One region of the Maricaulis sp. ABE4_448 genome, then DNA from elsewhere that is predicted to be linked to it. Evidence: predicted binding sites of a transcription regulator. Region 1 holds the regulator's gene; each other region holds the start of a gene.

The links. The regulator LexA, encoded in region 1, represses DNA repair genes until DNA is damaged. The targets are predictions, from matches to a motif close to ATGTTCCNCTTGTGTTCC.
Region 2: recA (recombinase RecA) is a predicted target of LexA. The motif match lies at 2,315-2,332, and genes of this name have one in related genera.
Region 3: rdgB (RdgB/HAM1 family non-canonical purine NTP pyrophosphatase) is a predicted target of LexA. The motif match lies at 1,790-1,807, and genes of this name have one in related genera.
Region 4: ACXAJV_RS05255 (ATP-dependent helicase) is a predicted target of LexA. The motif match lies at 2,342-2,359, and genes of this name have one in related genera.

The regions. Positions count from the first base shown of each region.
Region 1 is NZ_JBSWXX010000003.1:423,240-426,633, forward strand. It holds gene ACXAJV_RS11050 (ComEC/Rec2 family competence protein) at 1-950, shown strand, start outside; gene lexA (transcriptional repressor LexA) at 1,024-1,719, opposite strand; gene trpC (indole-3-glycerol phosphate synthase TrpC) at 1,813-2,625, opposite strand; gene trpD (anthranilate phosphoribosyltransferase) at 2,628-3,394, opposite strand, start outside.
Region 2 is NZ_JBSWXX010000001.1:1,216,150-1,219,543, reverse strand. It holds gene alaS (alanine--tRNA ligase) at 1-926, opposite strand, end outside; gene recA (recombinase RecA) at 1,169-2,245, opposite strand; gene mltF (membrane-bound lytic murein transglycosylase MltF) at 2,407-3,394, shown strand, end outside.
Region 3 is NZ_JBSWXX010000001.1:205,274-208,667, forward strand. It holds gene ACXAJV_RS01070 (alpha/beta hydrolase) at 1-379, opposite strand, end outside; gene ACXAJV_RS01075 (helix-turn-helix domain-containing protein) at 681-917, opposite strand; gene ACXAJV_RS01080 (DUF2975 domain-containing protein) at 931-1,479, opposite strand; gene rdgB (RdgB/HAM1 family non-canonical purine NTP pyrophosphatase) at 1,859-2,455, shown strand; gene hemW (radical SAM family heme chaperone HemW) at 2,452-3,394, shown strand, end outside.
Region 4 is NZ_JBSWXX010000001.1:1,089,098-1,092,491, forward strand. It holds gene ACXAJV_RS05255 (ATP-dependent helicase) at 1-2,258, opposite strand, end outside; gene ACXAJV_RS05260 (bacteriohemerythrin) at 2,537-2,944, opposite strand; gene ACXAJV_RS05265 (hypothetical protein) at 3,067-3,394, opposite strand, start outside.

The DNA of each region.
Region 1 (3,394 bases):
TCGCTGCGGCGCAGGTCTGGCAGGCGAAGCGGCCGCCGCCCGCGCCGCTCGATCCGGGCCGGGGCCTGCGGCAATTTTTCGGCGGGCTGGGCATGACCAGCCTGGTCGCCGGTGTCGCGACATCGGGCTTTGCCGCTTTTCACTTTCACCGCGTCGCGGCCTGGGGGCTGGTCGGCAATCTTATCGTCATGCCGGTCTTCACCCTGCTGGTGATGCCGGCCGGTGTGCTGGCGCTGTTCCTGATGCCGCTGGGCCTGGACGGTGTGCCGCTGGCTGTCATGGGATTCGGGCTCGACCTGGTTCTGACGCTGGCCCACATGGTGGCGGACTGGCCGGGTGCGGAGCGCGCGATACCGTCCGCGCCGGGATGGGTGCTGGCGCTCTATGGCTGCGGATTTGCCATTGCCTGTGCCGCGCGGGGGCTGTGGCGGGCGCCGGGGATCGGTGTGATGCTGGTCACGATCGCGATCTGGGCGAGCGGGCCTCGTCCGGATCTCTTCGTAACGCGTGACGGCGTCGTGCTGGCTCAGGGGGATGAGGCGGAGGGCTGGGCGGTCAGCGACCGCCGGCGCAGCCGTTTTCCGGTTCGGGTCTTCCTGGAGGCCGAGGGGGAGCACGAGCGGCCGGTCCGCCTGACGCTGGCTTGCGACGATACAGGATGCACCGGCCGCACAGCGGGAGGGACCGTGTTCGCGCTGCTCGAGGGATTGGAGAGCCTGGCAGAGGATTGCCGGTTGGCGGGGCTGATCGTGACGCGGGTGCGCATTCCGGACCACCGGATCCGCACCTGTGCCGCCCGTGTGATCGACGGTAGTGTGTTGGCAAGGCAGGGCGGGGCACTGATCCGGGAAGCGGCGAGCGGTGAGCTCGTCATCAACCATGTCCTGCCGCGCGATACGCGCTCGCCCTGGCACACACGCCGGACGACCCGTCCGGATCGCTTCAGATAGATCGGATCAATTCAGGCAAGGCAGAGGGGCGGCACCCGAACGGCAGATTGCCTCCGGTACAGGCGCTGGCCCGTCAGTGATACTTGCGGATCAGGCCGACCAGCAGGCCCTGTACCTTGACCCGGTCGGGGCCGAAGATCCGGGTCTCGTATTCCGGATTGGCCGCTTCCAGCGCGATCGAGCCGCCCTTCTTGCGCAGGCGCTTCAGCGTGGCTTCCTCGTCATCCACCAGCGCCACGACGATGTCTCCGGTATTGGCGGATTCGCAGCGGCGGATCAGCACGGTGTCGCCATCGAGAATGCCGGCTTCGATCATCGAATCGCCTTTGACCTCGAGCGCGAAATGCTCCCCGCCGCGGATCATGTCCGCCGGGATGGGCAGGCGGTCGGTCTCGTGCTGGATCGCGGAGATTGGCACGCCGGCGGCGATGCGTCCGAGCACCGGGATCTCCACCGTAGTTTCACGTTCGCTGTCTTCCGGCTTGTTGAAATTGGCGCGCACGACATTGGGGCCAAGATCGCCCGGCGGCACCGGCGCCTTGGCGCTGGCGGCGGATTCGGGGAGTTTGAGCACTTCCAGGGCGCGGGCCCGGTGCGGCAGGCGCCGGATGAAACCGCGCTCTTCCAACGCCGTGATCAGCCGGTGCACACCCGATTTCGAGGCCAGCTGCAGGGCAGCCTTCATCTCGTCGAAGGAGGGCGACACGCCCGTTTCCTTGATCCGCTTGTGGATAAAGAGCAGGAGTTCGTTCTGTTTCCGGGTCAGCACGACAGGCCCTCGTCTGGACGAATCCCGACACGATTCACGCCGGGAACAAATCAGGAATTCTGCCGTTTGTTCTATAAGTGTTCCTCAGGCGCGTCAAGCGCCGCCCGGCGGCGTCATGAGCGCACGCGTCGCGGCCGTGACATCCTCCTGACGCATCAGGCTCTCGCCGACCAGGAGCGCCCGGGCGCCGGCCCGCTGCAGACGGCGGGCGTCCCCGGCCGTGAAAATCCCGCTTTCGCCAACCAGGAAACGGCCGGAGCCGACATGTGGGGCGAGGCGTTCGAAGGTTTCCAGCGAGGTCTCGAATGTGCGCAGATTGCGGTTATTGATGCCGACCAGCGGCGCGTTTAGATCGAGGGCGCGCTCCATCTCAGCATCGTCATGGACCTCGACGAGGACATCCATGCCCCAGCGTTCGGCCTCGTCGGAGAGGCGCCGGGCCGTGTCATCGTCGACGGCGGCGAGAATCACCAAAATCGCGTCCGCGCCCAGCATGCGCGCTTCGGCGACCTGGTAGGTGTCGTACAAGAAATCCTTGCGCAGGGCGGGCAGGGCGGCGGCATCACGGGCGGCGCCGAGAAAGACGTCGGCGCCCTGGAAGCTGGGCCCGTCGGTGAGGACGGACAGGCAGGCTGCACCGCCCGCTTCATAGGCGCGAGCGAGGGCGGGCGGATCGAAGTCGGCACGAATCAGCCCCTTGGAGGGGCTGGCCTTCTTGATCTCGGCGATGAGACCCAGCCCGTCAGTGCGGGCGGCGGCTTTAAGCGCGTCAAGAAAACCGCGCACGGGCGCGGCGTCACGGGCTTTCGCCTCGATCTCGGCAAGCGGACGCTCGGCCTTGCAGGCCTCGATATGGGCGCGTTTGTAAGTGCCGATGCGGGCAAGGGTGTCGGGTGTGTCGGTCATGATCAGGCGTCGCCCCGGGAAATGGCAATCATGCGGTCAAGCGTGGTGCGGGCGCGTCCGTCATCAAGGGCTGCGGCTGCCAGGCCGGCGCCCTCGGCAATCGTCGCCGCCTTGCCCGCCACCAGAAGGGCGGCGCCGGCATTAAGCACGACGATGTCACGGAACGGCCCGGTCTCGCCGTCGAGCAGGCGGTTGATGGCGGCTGCATTATAGGACGGATCGCCGCCGCGCAGGTCTTCTTCGGACGCGAGCGCAATGCCGGCCTCGCCGGGATGGAAGTCGAAGGTGTCGATCCGGCCCTGGCGCAGTTCGGCGATATGGGTCGATGCTGTCGTGGTGATCTCGTCCATCCCGTCCGCGCCGCAAATGACCAGTGCGTGTTCGCAGCCCAGATCGCGCAGTGCCTCGGCCATGGGGACCAGCCAGCGGCGGTGATAGACGCCCAGCAATTGCCGCTTCACACCGGCCGGGTTGGAAAGCGGTCCGAGTAGGTTGAACACCGTGCGTACACCCAGCGCCTGACGGGCAGGACCGACATGGCGGACGGCGGAATGGTGCGCCGGGGCGAAGAGAAAGCCGGCGCCGGCCTCGTTCAGCGAGCGCTCGACGCGTTCCGCGCCGCAATCCAGATCGATCCCGAGGGCGGCCAGCACGTCGGAGGAGCCGGATTTGGAGGAGGCGGCGCGATTGCCATGCTTGGCGACAATGGCGCCGGCACCGGCGGCCACGATCGCGGCGGCGGTGGAGATGTTATAGGCGCCCTTGCCAT
Region 2 (3,394 bases), on a different contig from region 1:
GCGCGGCGCATAATCCGGCGCAGCACATAGCCGCGGCCTTCATTCGACGGCGATACGCCATCGGCCATCATGAAACAGGTCGAACGCAAATGGTCGGCGATGACACGATGGCTCGCCAGGGCATCGCCCTGTGCCTTCACGCCCAGCACGTCTTCGCCGGCGCGGATCAGGTTTGCGAACAGATCGACGTCATAGTTGTTGTGCTTGCCCTGCAGGATCGCCGCGATCCGCTCCAGCCCCATGCCGGTGTCGATCGAGGGTTTGGGCAGGTCGATCCGGGTCGCGGCATCTACCTGCTCGAACTGCATGAAGACGAGATTCCAGATCTCGATGAAACGGTCGCCATCCTCGTCGGGCGAGCCCGGCGGGCCGCCCGGAATGTTTTCTCCGTGGTCGAAGAAAATCTCCGAACACGGACCGCAAGGCCCCGTGTCGCCCATGGACCAGAAATTGTCGGAGGTGGAGATGCCGATGATCTTCTCGTCCGGCAGGCCGGCGATCTTGCGCCACAGCGCCCGCGCCTCGTCATCCTCGGAAAAGACCGTGACGAGGAGCTTGTCCTTGGGCAGGGCGAATTCCTTCGTCACCAGCTCCCAGGCATGGCTGATCGCGCGTTCCTTGAAATAGTCGCCGAAGGAAAAATTTCCCAACATTTCGAAGAAGGTGTGGTGGCGCGCCGTATAGCCGACATTGTCGAGATCATTGTGCTTGCCGCCGGCGCGTACGCATTTCTGCGACGAGGTGGCGCGCGGAATGGCGCGCTTTTCCTTGCCGGTGAACACATTCTTGAACGGCACCATGCCCGCATTCACGAAGAGCAGAGTCGGATCGTCCTGCGGCACCAGCGGAGCCGATTGCACCACTTCGTGATCGTGACTCGCAAAATAATCGAGGAAGGTGGCACGGATGTCGCGAAGGCTGGCCATGGATTACGGTCCGTCGTGTTGCGGGCGCGGGAGAGACCGAGATGATCGCAAACCCGCCGATTTTTCAGGATATCATATAGAAACGGGTGCCCGGCCTAGCCAAGCACCCGTTCACAATCAAGCTGCGATTGCCGGAGCGGTGTGTCGCTGGCGCCTGTTCCGCGCCCGTCCATGCCGTTTTCCGGCGTTTCCGCCAACTCTGACGGCCCGGCACCCGCAGACTTCCGCCCGTCAGGCCAATATCAGCCGGCCGCAGCCTCATCATCGGCATCGGGGCCGGTGAGCATCTCGTCGGCGATCAGGCCGGCATTGGCCCGGACCTTCTTCTCGATCTCGGCAGAAATGTCCGGATTGTCTAGCAGGAACTGGCGCGCATTCTCGCGGCCCTGACCGATGCGTTCGGAACTATAGGAATACCAGGACCCGGACTTCTCGATCACATCACCCTTCACACCCAGATCCAGCAGTTCACCCATCTTGGAGATGCCTTCTCCATAAAGAATGTCGAACTCAACCTCCCGGAAGGGCGGAGCGACCTTGTTCTTGACAACCTTGACGCGGGTCTGGTTGCCGATCACCTCGTCGCGGTTCTTGATCGCACCGATCCGGCGGATGTCGAGGCGCACGGAAGAATAGAATTTCAGCGCATTGCCGCCGGTCGTGGTTTCCGGAGACCCGAACATCACACCGATCTTCATGCGGATCTGGTTGATGAAAATCACCAGGCATTTCGATTTGGAAATCGAGCCGGTCAGCTTGCGCAGCGCCTGGCTCATCAGGCGCGCCTGCAGACCCGGCAGGCTGTCGCCCATTTCGCCTTCCAGCTCGGCGCGCGGGGTGAGCGCTGCCACGGAGTCGATCACGAGAATGTCGACCGCACCGGAGCGCACCAGCGTATCGGCGATCTCAAGCGCCTGTTCGCCGGCGTCCGGCTGGGAGACCAGAAGCTCGCTGACATCAACGCCGAGCTTGCCGGCATAGACCGGGTCGAGCGCGTGTTCGGCGTCAACGAAAGCAGCCACGCCGCCGGCCTTCTGGGCCTCGGCGACGGTGTGCAGCGCGAGCGTGGTCTTGCCCGAGCTCTCCGGACCGTAGATCTCGATGATCCGGCCTTTCGGCAGACCGCCAATGCCCAAGGCAATATCGAGCCCCAGCGAACCGGTGGAAATCGCTTCGATATCCATCGACGGACGCTGGCCGAGCTTCATCACGGAGCCCTTGCCGAAAGCCTTGTCGATCTGGCTCAGCGCGGCCTCGATGGCCTTCTGCTTGTCGGTGTTTTTATCGTCCTTCACGAGTCGAATCGCGCCCTTGCTCATAGCCTTCATCCCTTATTTCACGCCCCCGGGGTGCGGGCAACCGACGTCAGACGTACCAGCTTTGTTCTGGGAACACAAGCAGAACACTTATGGTTAACAAAACGGAACAAAGAGGCATATCCGGATTGCACAATGACGCGTTCGCGCTACAGTCCGGCACTATGGGACGTCCGTTTCTGTCAGCGGCGAAGGCGGTTCGGGCCGTCATTGCCGGACTCATCCTCGTTCAGTGCGCGCCGGACCGGCAAGGTCTGGAAGATATCTCTTTGGCCTATATCCAGGCCCGCGGCGAGCTGATTGTGCTTACGCTGGACGGACCGACCAGTTTCGACCCCGGTGGCGAGGCGCCGGCCGGATATGAGGTCGAGCTGGCGCAGGCTTTCGCGGACAGTCTGGGTGTCACCGCCCGGTTCGAACCGCGCCGGGACATCGACAGCCTGTTCGACAGCCTGGACGCCGGCGAGGGCCATATCGCCGCGGCCAATCTCACAGTCACGCCGGCACGACGGACCCGGATCTCGTTCGGCCCGGCCTACAAGTCCGTCACCGAGCAGCTGATCTGTCGGCGCGGCGGGCGCGCGCCGACCACGCCGGACGCTTTGCCCGGCACCACGATCCGCGTGCTGGCCGGGTCGAGCTATGAGGAAACCCTGGAAACCCTCGCGCGGCAGCAGCCAGGCGTGCGCTGGAGCGCGCGGACTGCCGGATCGGCCATGCCGCTTCTTGAAGGCGTCGACCGCGGCACGTTCGACTGCACCGTCTCCGACAGTCATCTCGCGGACTTCGCGCGCCGGAGGCACCCCGAGCTCGATGTCGCCATGACGCTGACCGAGGAACGCCCGCTCGCCTGGGCCCATACCGGCCGTATCGAAGGTCTGGACGAGGCGCTGGCGGAGTGGTTCGCCTCGGCGCACGAAACCGGCCTGCTCGCCGATCTGGACGAACGCTGGTTCGGCCGGTTCGGTGCTTTCGACTATGTCGATGTGGCGCGCTTCGTACGCCGCGTGCAGAGCCGTCTGCCGCAATACCGCCCGGCCTTCGAGCGGGCCGCCGCAGAACTGCCCTTCGAATGGGAGTTGCTGGCCGCGCAGGCCTATCAGGAATCCCACTGGGACCCGGATGCCGTCAGCGCGACAGGCGTGCGCGGTC
Region 3 (3,394 bases), on a different contig from region 1:
GGTCCAGAAGGGGTGCCGGCCAGACTTCGACGAAAGCCTCGTCAATTCGCGACAATTGGTAGGCCACGCCCCAGATGCCATCGCCCAGAAGCTCCATATCGGTCTGGAGGGCACAGCACATGCGCACCTGGTCCGTGTCGGGCGATCGCCGCGCGGCGATAAACAGGGTGTCGCCCTCGCGCCAGAAAGTCTGGTTTGTCTCGGCCAGTCGTGCCTCGGCGGCCTGTAGATCGATGGCGCCGATGAGGCGACAGTAGTCGTGTGCCTCGAGCGTGCACCCGTCTTCCCCGTCCGGCGTCAGCGACACCTGTTGATCTGCCAGATAAGCATTTGATTGCATAAGCAAGAACAGCCCGGCTACCGCTATGGTCGAGTCCATCATATCCCTCCGGCGCATCAATCATGGCGCGTTTCATCGGGATCATGCGGCTTCAGGCTGTGGTGTTCAAGTTGTGCGGCTTGTCACGAGGGATCAGCGGGCTATTCTGCGTCCCGGGCTTCGCTTGAAGCCGCGTAAGAGACAGACGGCGGGAGTGCGCTGGGGGGCTGGAAATGGCCCGCACGGGCTCTTTGGGAAGGGCCCCTCTTGAGGGAGGGTCTACCGTGCAGGCCCACCCCCGCCGTCTGCTTCGCCGGTATGAGGGACGGCGAAGTTTCGTGTTCTGCCAGGGTTTTCGCGCCTATTCGGCGGCGTCGCGCCCGTCTTCATCCTCATCATCATCGAAGCTCAGCAAGTCGCCCGGCTGGCAGTCGAGTTCGCGGCACAGCGCTTCCAGCGTGGAGAAGCGCACGGCCTTGGCCTTGCCTGTCTTGAGGATGGACAGGTTGGCCATGGTGATGCCGACACGGTCGCACAATTCGGTCAGCGACATGCGGCGCTCGAGGAGCATACGGTCCAGGGTGACGCGAATGGGCATAAGCGGCGCCTCCCTAAATCGTGAGTTTTTGTTCTTGGCGCATTTTCGCACCTTCGCGGAAGATCTCCGCCAGTACCAGCAGCGCGATCACCGCGAACCAGGCGCCCAGGTCGATATTCGCCGTCGCCTTGAGTTCCAGACCGCCCAGAACGGGCTGATCCATGATCGTCAGCAGCATCGCAACGGCCCCCTGCGTGACGTGACGCAGAACCTGGTAGCCGCCGATGGCGATCGCAATGACCCGCAGATGTCCGGCGTTTTCCGGCACAAAGGGATCGCCCGCGATCAGGGTCGAGGAAATGCGGCGCAGCCGGTCGATCACGATCATGAAGGCGATGATCTCGGTGACCAGCAGCGGGAAAAGCCAGCCGTGTTCGCGGATCGACTGGAAAAGCTCTGTGACAACACCCGGCGAATAGCCGAGAAAATCCATGACGAGCGTGGCAGCGGCAGCCAGCAGGACCAGCGCGGCGAAACTCAGCAGGACCCAGCCCAGATACCAGACGACATCCAGGATGATCTTCACAATGGATGCGAGCGATCCTTGGCCCAGTGTTTTCATGCCCGCCCCTTCCCATAGGCAATGCGGCTTGCGAATGAGGCCTGTGAGCGGCGCGTCCGCCCGTCAGGCCTCACCCGTCAGTAGCAATCATGCAGCAACCGGTGCAATCGCGTAGAACGCGCCGGCAGCAACCGCGATCAGCAGCATGGCATTGACCGCGATGGACGCGATGACCTGCATGCTCGAATTTCCGGACCTGACCATTTGACTGTTTCCTTTCTGCTTTAATCTGACCAATTACCGTTGTCATTCGTGGTACGCGGGACGGTGTCTCCCGTCCTTGTTGTTTATCGATAAACGAGAGGCGGCGGGTGCGCAAGCGAAAAATATCGTTTTTCGATATGAATTTTTCGAAAGGCGATAAAAGAGGACCGGAATAATGGCGATTTCTGACGGTGAAACCTGGGTTCTTGCAAGCCATAATACGGGCAAGATCAAGGAGTTGCGGGACATTCTCGCACCCCGTGGAATTGTCCTGAAAAGCGCTGCCGAACTCGATCTTCCTGAACCCGAAGAAACCGAGCCGACATTCGAGGGTAATGCTGCGCTGAAGGCACAGGCCGCCTGTGAGGCGACGGGCCTCGCCTGTCTGGCCGATGATTCCGGCCTGGCCGTCGATGCGCTGGACGGGGCACCCGGCATCTATTCGGCCCGCTGGGCCGGCGAGCCGCGCGATTTCGGCCGGGCCATGCAGCGGGTCCATGACGAACTTGGCGAGGCGGCCGACCGCACCGCGCGTTTTGTCAGCGTGATTGCCCTCGCCCGTCCCGACGGAACGCTCAGCCATTATCGCGGTGAAGTGACCGGCAGTATCGTCTGGCCGCCACGCGGCACGGGCGGTTTCGGCTATGACCCGGTCTTCTGCCCGGCCGGAGAGAGCCGGACGTTCGGCGAGATGGCGCCGGAAGAGAAGCGCGCCCTCAGCCATCGTGCCCGGGCCCTGGCCGCGATGATCGCAGCGGAATTCGGATCGTGAGCGAGGGGCCGGCCCCTGGCCTCGGCAATGCACTGGGGCTGTATGTGCACTGGCCCTACTGTGCCCGGATCTGCCCCTATTGCGATTTCAACGTCTACCGGCCGAAGGGCGATGACGAGGCGCTTCTGGCGGCGATGCTGGCCGATATGGCGCACTGGCGTGCCCGCACCGGTGCCCGGCCGCTCGCCAGCCTGCATTTCGGCGGCGGCACGCCATCCTTGATGACCCCGCAACAGCTCGCCGCCGTGATCGGTGAGGCGGAGCGTCTGTGGGGCTTCGCCGGCGGCGCGGAAATCGGGCTGGAAGCCAATCCCAAGGATATCGACGGATTTTCCGGCATGGCCTCGGCGGGTATCAACCGGCTGTCGCTGGGCGTGCAGAGCTTTGACGACAAGGCGCTGGTCTCGCTCGGCCGCGACCATGACGCGTCACTGGCGCGCCGGGCGATCGACGCAGCCCAGCGCGACTTCACCCGCGTCTCGCTCGACATGATTTATGCCCGCGCGGGCCAGACGGCGGACGACTGGGCAGCCGAGCTGGGCGAGGCACTGGCCAGCGGTGCCGGGCATATCTCGCCCTACCAGCTGACCATCGAGCCGGGTACGGCTTTCGGAAAGCGCGCCGGCCGCGGCGAACAGCTGGACGCGCTGCCGGACTTTGCCGCCGACCTCTACGAACTGACCGAAAGCCTGTGCGCTGCGGCCGGGTTTGAGGGCTATGAAATCTCCAATCATGCGCGCAGCCGTGCCGACCAGTCGGTGCATAACCGGCTCTACTGGGAAGGCGGTGACTGGATCGGTATCGGTCCGGGCGCTCATGGCCGGATCGGCCGGGCGAGCGCCGGCGGACGTGCGGCGACAGAGGCCGCCCGGCGGCCGGCCGACTATATCCGCCGTGTCGCAGAGACCGGTACCGGCATTGCGGGCGAGGAGGCGCTTT
Region 4 (3,394 bases), on a different contig from region 1:
ACGACCTTCTTCTCGCCGGCCTTGTCGAAGCGGACGGTGTATTTGGCGCCGTCGGCTTTCTTGACCGTGCCGTAGCCGAACTTGTCGTGGAAGACGCGGTCGCCCGATTTCCAGCGGCCGTTTGTGTCGCCGCTCTCGATCAACGTGGCCTTGGCGTTGATGGTGGGCGGGGCGGAGCGGCGGCCTTCGGCCTGGGAGGCCTGGTAGCGTTTCCAGCCGGGGCTGGAATAGCTCGAGGCCATGGCGTCGGGCTGCTGGCGCACGCTTTCAAAGCCCGGACCGCCATCATAATAGCCGGTCTCCGAGCGCGCCTCGACATGGTCGACCGGCAGCTCGTCGATGAAGCGCGAGGGGATCACCGTCTGCCAGCGGCCATAGATCATGCGGTTGGCGGTGAAGGTGATGATGGCGCGTTCGCGCGCGCGGGTGATGCCGACATAGGCGAGGCGGCGTTCCTCCTCCAGCGAGCGCGTGCCGCCCTCGTCGAGCGAGCGCTGGGAGGGGAAGACGGTCTCTTCCCAACCCGGCAGGAAGACGAGCGGGAATTCCAGCCCCTTGGCGCCGTGCAGCGTCATCAGGGAGACCTCGTCCTCGTCGGCCGCGCGGTCTGCGTCGGTCAGCAGCGCGACGTGTTCCAGATAGGCTTCCAGCGTGTCGTACTCGCCCATGGAGCGGACGAGTTCCTTGAGGTTTTCCAGACGGCCGGCGGCCTGGGGCGTCTTGTCCTCGCGCCACATCGCCGTATAGCCGCTTTCGTCGAGCACGATCTCGGCGAGCTCGTCCAGCCGGCTCTGCCCGGCCTGGTCGCGCCAGCGTTCCATGTCGCGCAGGAAGACCTGCAGCGCGGTGCGGGCCTTGCCGCGGATCTCGTCCGTGCCAACCATGACGCGGGCGGCCTCGGTCATCGGCACACCCATCTGGCGGGCGGTCACGGCGATCTTCTGCACCGTGGTGTCGCCGATGCCGCGCTTGGGCGTGTTGACGATGCGCTCGAAGGCGAGATCGTCCTCGGGCGAGCGGACGAGGCGCAGATAGGCGTGGGCATCGCGCACCTCGGCGCGCTCGAAGAAGCGCGGTCCGCCGATCACCTTGTAGGGCAGGCCCAGCATGATGAAACGGTCTTCAAAAGCGCGCATCTGCCAGGCGGCGCGCACCAGCACGGCGCTGTCGGAATAGGCGCGGCCCGAGGAGACCCAGTTCTCGATCTCCTCGGCGACATAGCGGGCCTCGGCCTCACCGTCCCAGATACCGCGTACGGCGACTTTCTCGCCGGCCTCGTCCTCGGTCCACAGTGTCTTGCCCAGGCGCGAACGGTTGGCGGCGATCAGGCCCGAGGCGGCACCCAGAATGTGGGCGGTCGAGCGGTAATTGCGCTCCAGCCGGATCACCTCAGCGCCCGGAAAGTCCTTTTCGAAGCGCAGGATGTTGTCGACCTCGGCGCCGCGCCAGCCATAGATCGACTGGTCGTCATCGCCCACGCAGCAGATATTGCCCGTGCCCTGGGCCAGCAGCCGCAGCCAGAGATACTGGGCGACGTTCGTGTCCTGGTACTCGTCGACGAGCAGGTAGCGGAACTTGTCGTGATAGGTCTTCAGGACGTCCGGATTGTCCTTGAAAATGTGCAGCGTGTGCAGCAGGAGATCGCCGAAATCGCAGCAATTGAGGGTCTGCAGGCGCTCCTGATAGATGGTGTAAAGACCCTGGCCGCGGCCTTCGGCGAAGGACCATTTATCCTCTTCGCCCAGCTGCTCGGGCTTGAGGCCCCGGTTCTTCCAGCCATCGATCAGGCTGGCCAGATGGCGCGGTGTCCAGCGTTTCTCGTCGATATTTTCCGCCTGGATGATCTGTTTCAAGAGGCGCAGCTGGTCGTCCGTGTCCAGGATGGTGAAGGAGGACTTGAGATCCACCAGTTCGGCATGGCGCCGCAGGATCTGGGCCGAGATGGAGTGGAAGGTGCCCAGCCAGGGCACGCCTTCGACCGCCTCGCCGATGATCGCACCGACCCGTTCCTTCATCTCGCGCGCGGCCTTGTTGGTGAAGGTGACGGCGAGGATTTCCCACGGCCGGGCGCGGCCAGTGGCGAGGATGTGGGCAAGGCGGGTCGTCAGCACGCGCGTCTTGCCCGTGCCGGCCCCGGCCAGCACCAGCACCGGCCCGTCCAGCGCTTCCACCGCGGCGCGCTGCTGCGCGTTCAGCCCTTCAAGATAGGGCGTCGGCGGCGCCGGGCGCGCCATGTCGGAAATGGAGAGGTTGGACATCGTGTCTTGGGTGCCGCCTTCGAGTCGCAATAGCGCGACAGTCTGGACCGATTGGCGAGCAATCCCAAGACCGGGATGTGCAATTGTTCGTATTTTGTTCGGGGTCTTTGTGCGCGCTGCGCGCTCTGCGGTGCTGCGCATCGCCCCCTCAGTCGGCTTCGCCGACAGCTCCCCCGCAAGCGGGGTGAGCCCTGATCCAAGGCTTCCCCTGCGAAGCGGGGGAAGTGGCCGAGCCTGGCCTGGGGCCGGGTGAGGTCGAAGGGGGTGAGTCCATCCCGCTACCCCGCCATTTTCAGCGGCATGGTGGGCGCGTATTCCATGTCGGTGCCCATAATGTGATCTGCCAGCCAGGTTCCGAGAAAATCGAGGAAGCCGGACGGGACCTGGCCGCCATTGGCGCGAATGGTGTCGGCATGCGCTGCGAACGTCTTCAGCAGGTCGGCATGGATCAGCCTGTGCGCGGCGAGGCCGGGGAAATTGACGCTGGCCATATAGGCTTCCTCGTCGCGGAAATGCGCGAGCGTGACGCGGGCCAGCTGGTCGACGAGCGCGGTCATGGCGGCACCCGTCTCGCCGGTGGCGGCGCGATCGTGGATCGCGTTCATCAGGTCCAGGATCCGGCCGTGGTCGTCATTCATCGATTCCACGCCCACATCGAGCGAGGCATCCCAGTTCATGATCGGCATGGTCGGTCTCCGGTGTCTGTCTTTCTCCGAGCTATGACTCGCCGGCGGCCAACGCACGGTTAATCCGGCGCGGCAAAACCGGCGGGGGCGTCAATATTATATGAGATGGCGAGTTTTGCGGTTCAGCCGAACAGGGCGTCGATGTCGGCCTGGGCGGTCTCGTCGGCGAAGTCGTCCTCGCCTTCCTCGCGGCCATGGATCGTGCCGGAGGCTGCTGCGATCAGCGGTTTGATCTCTTCGGTCGCTAGGGATGCGACGGCCCGGCAGGTCGCATCGTCGGTGCCGCTGCGCAACCGGTCCTGGGCCTCGATCACGGCATTGTCGATCTGCAGGATCAGCGTTTCCAGATGTGCGCGCACGGCTCGCGGTGCCGCAGCATAGGCGAGGATGGCCAGATCCTTGTCCTTGAAGGCGGACTGGCGGAAATGGCCGCAATAATCCAGCGGCTGC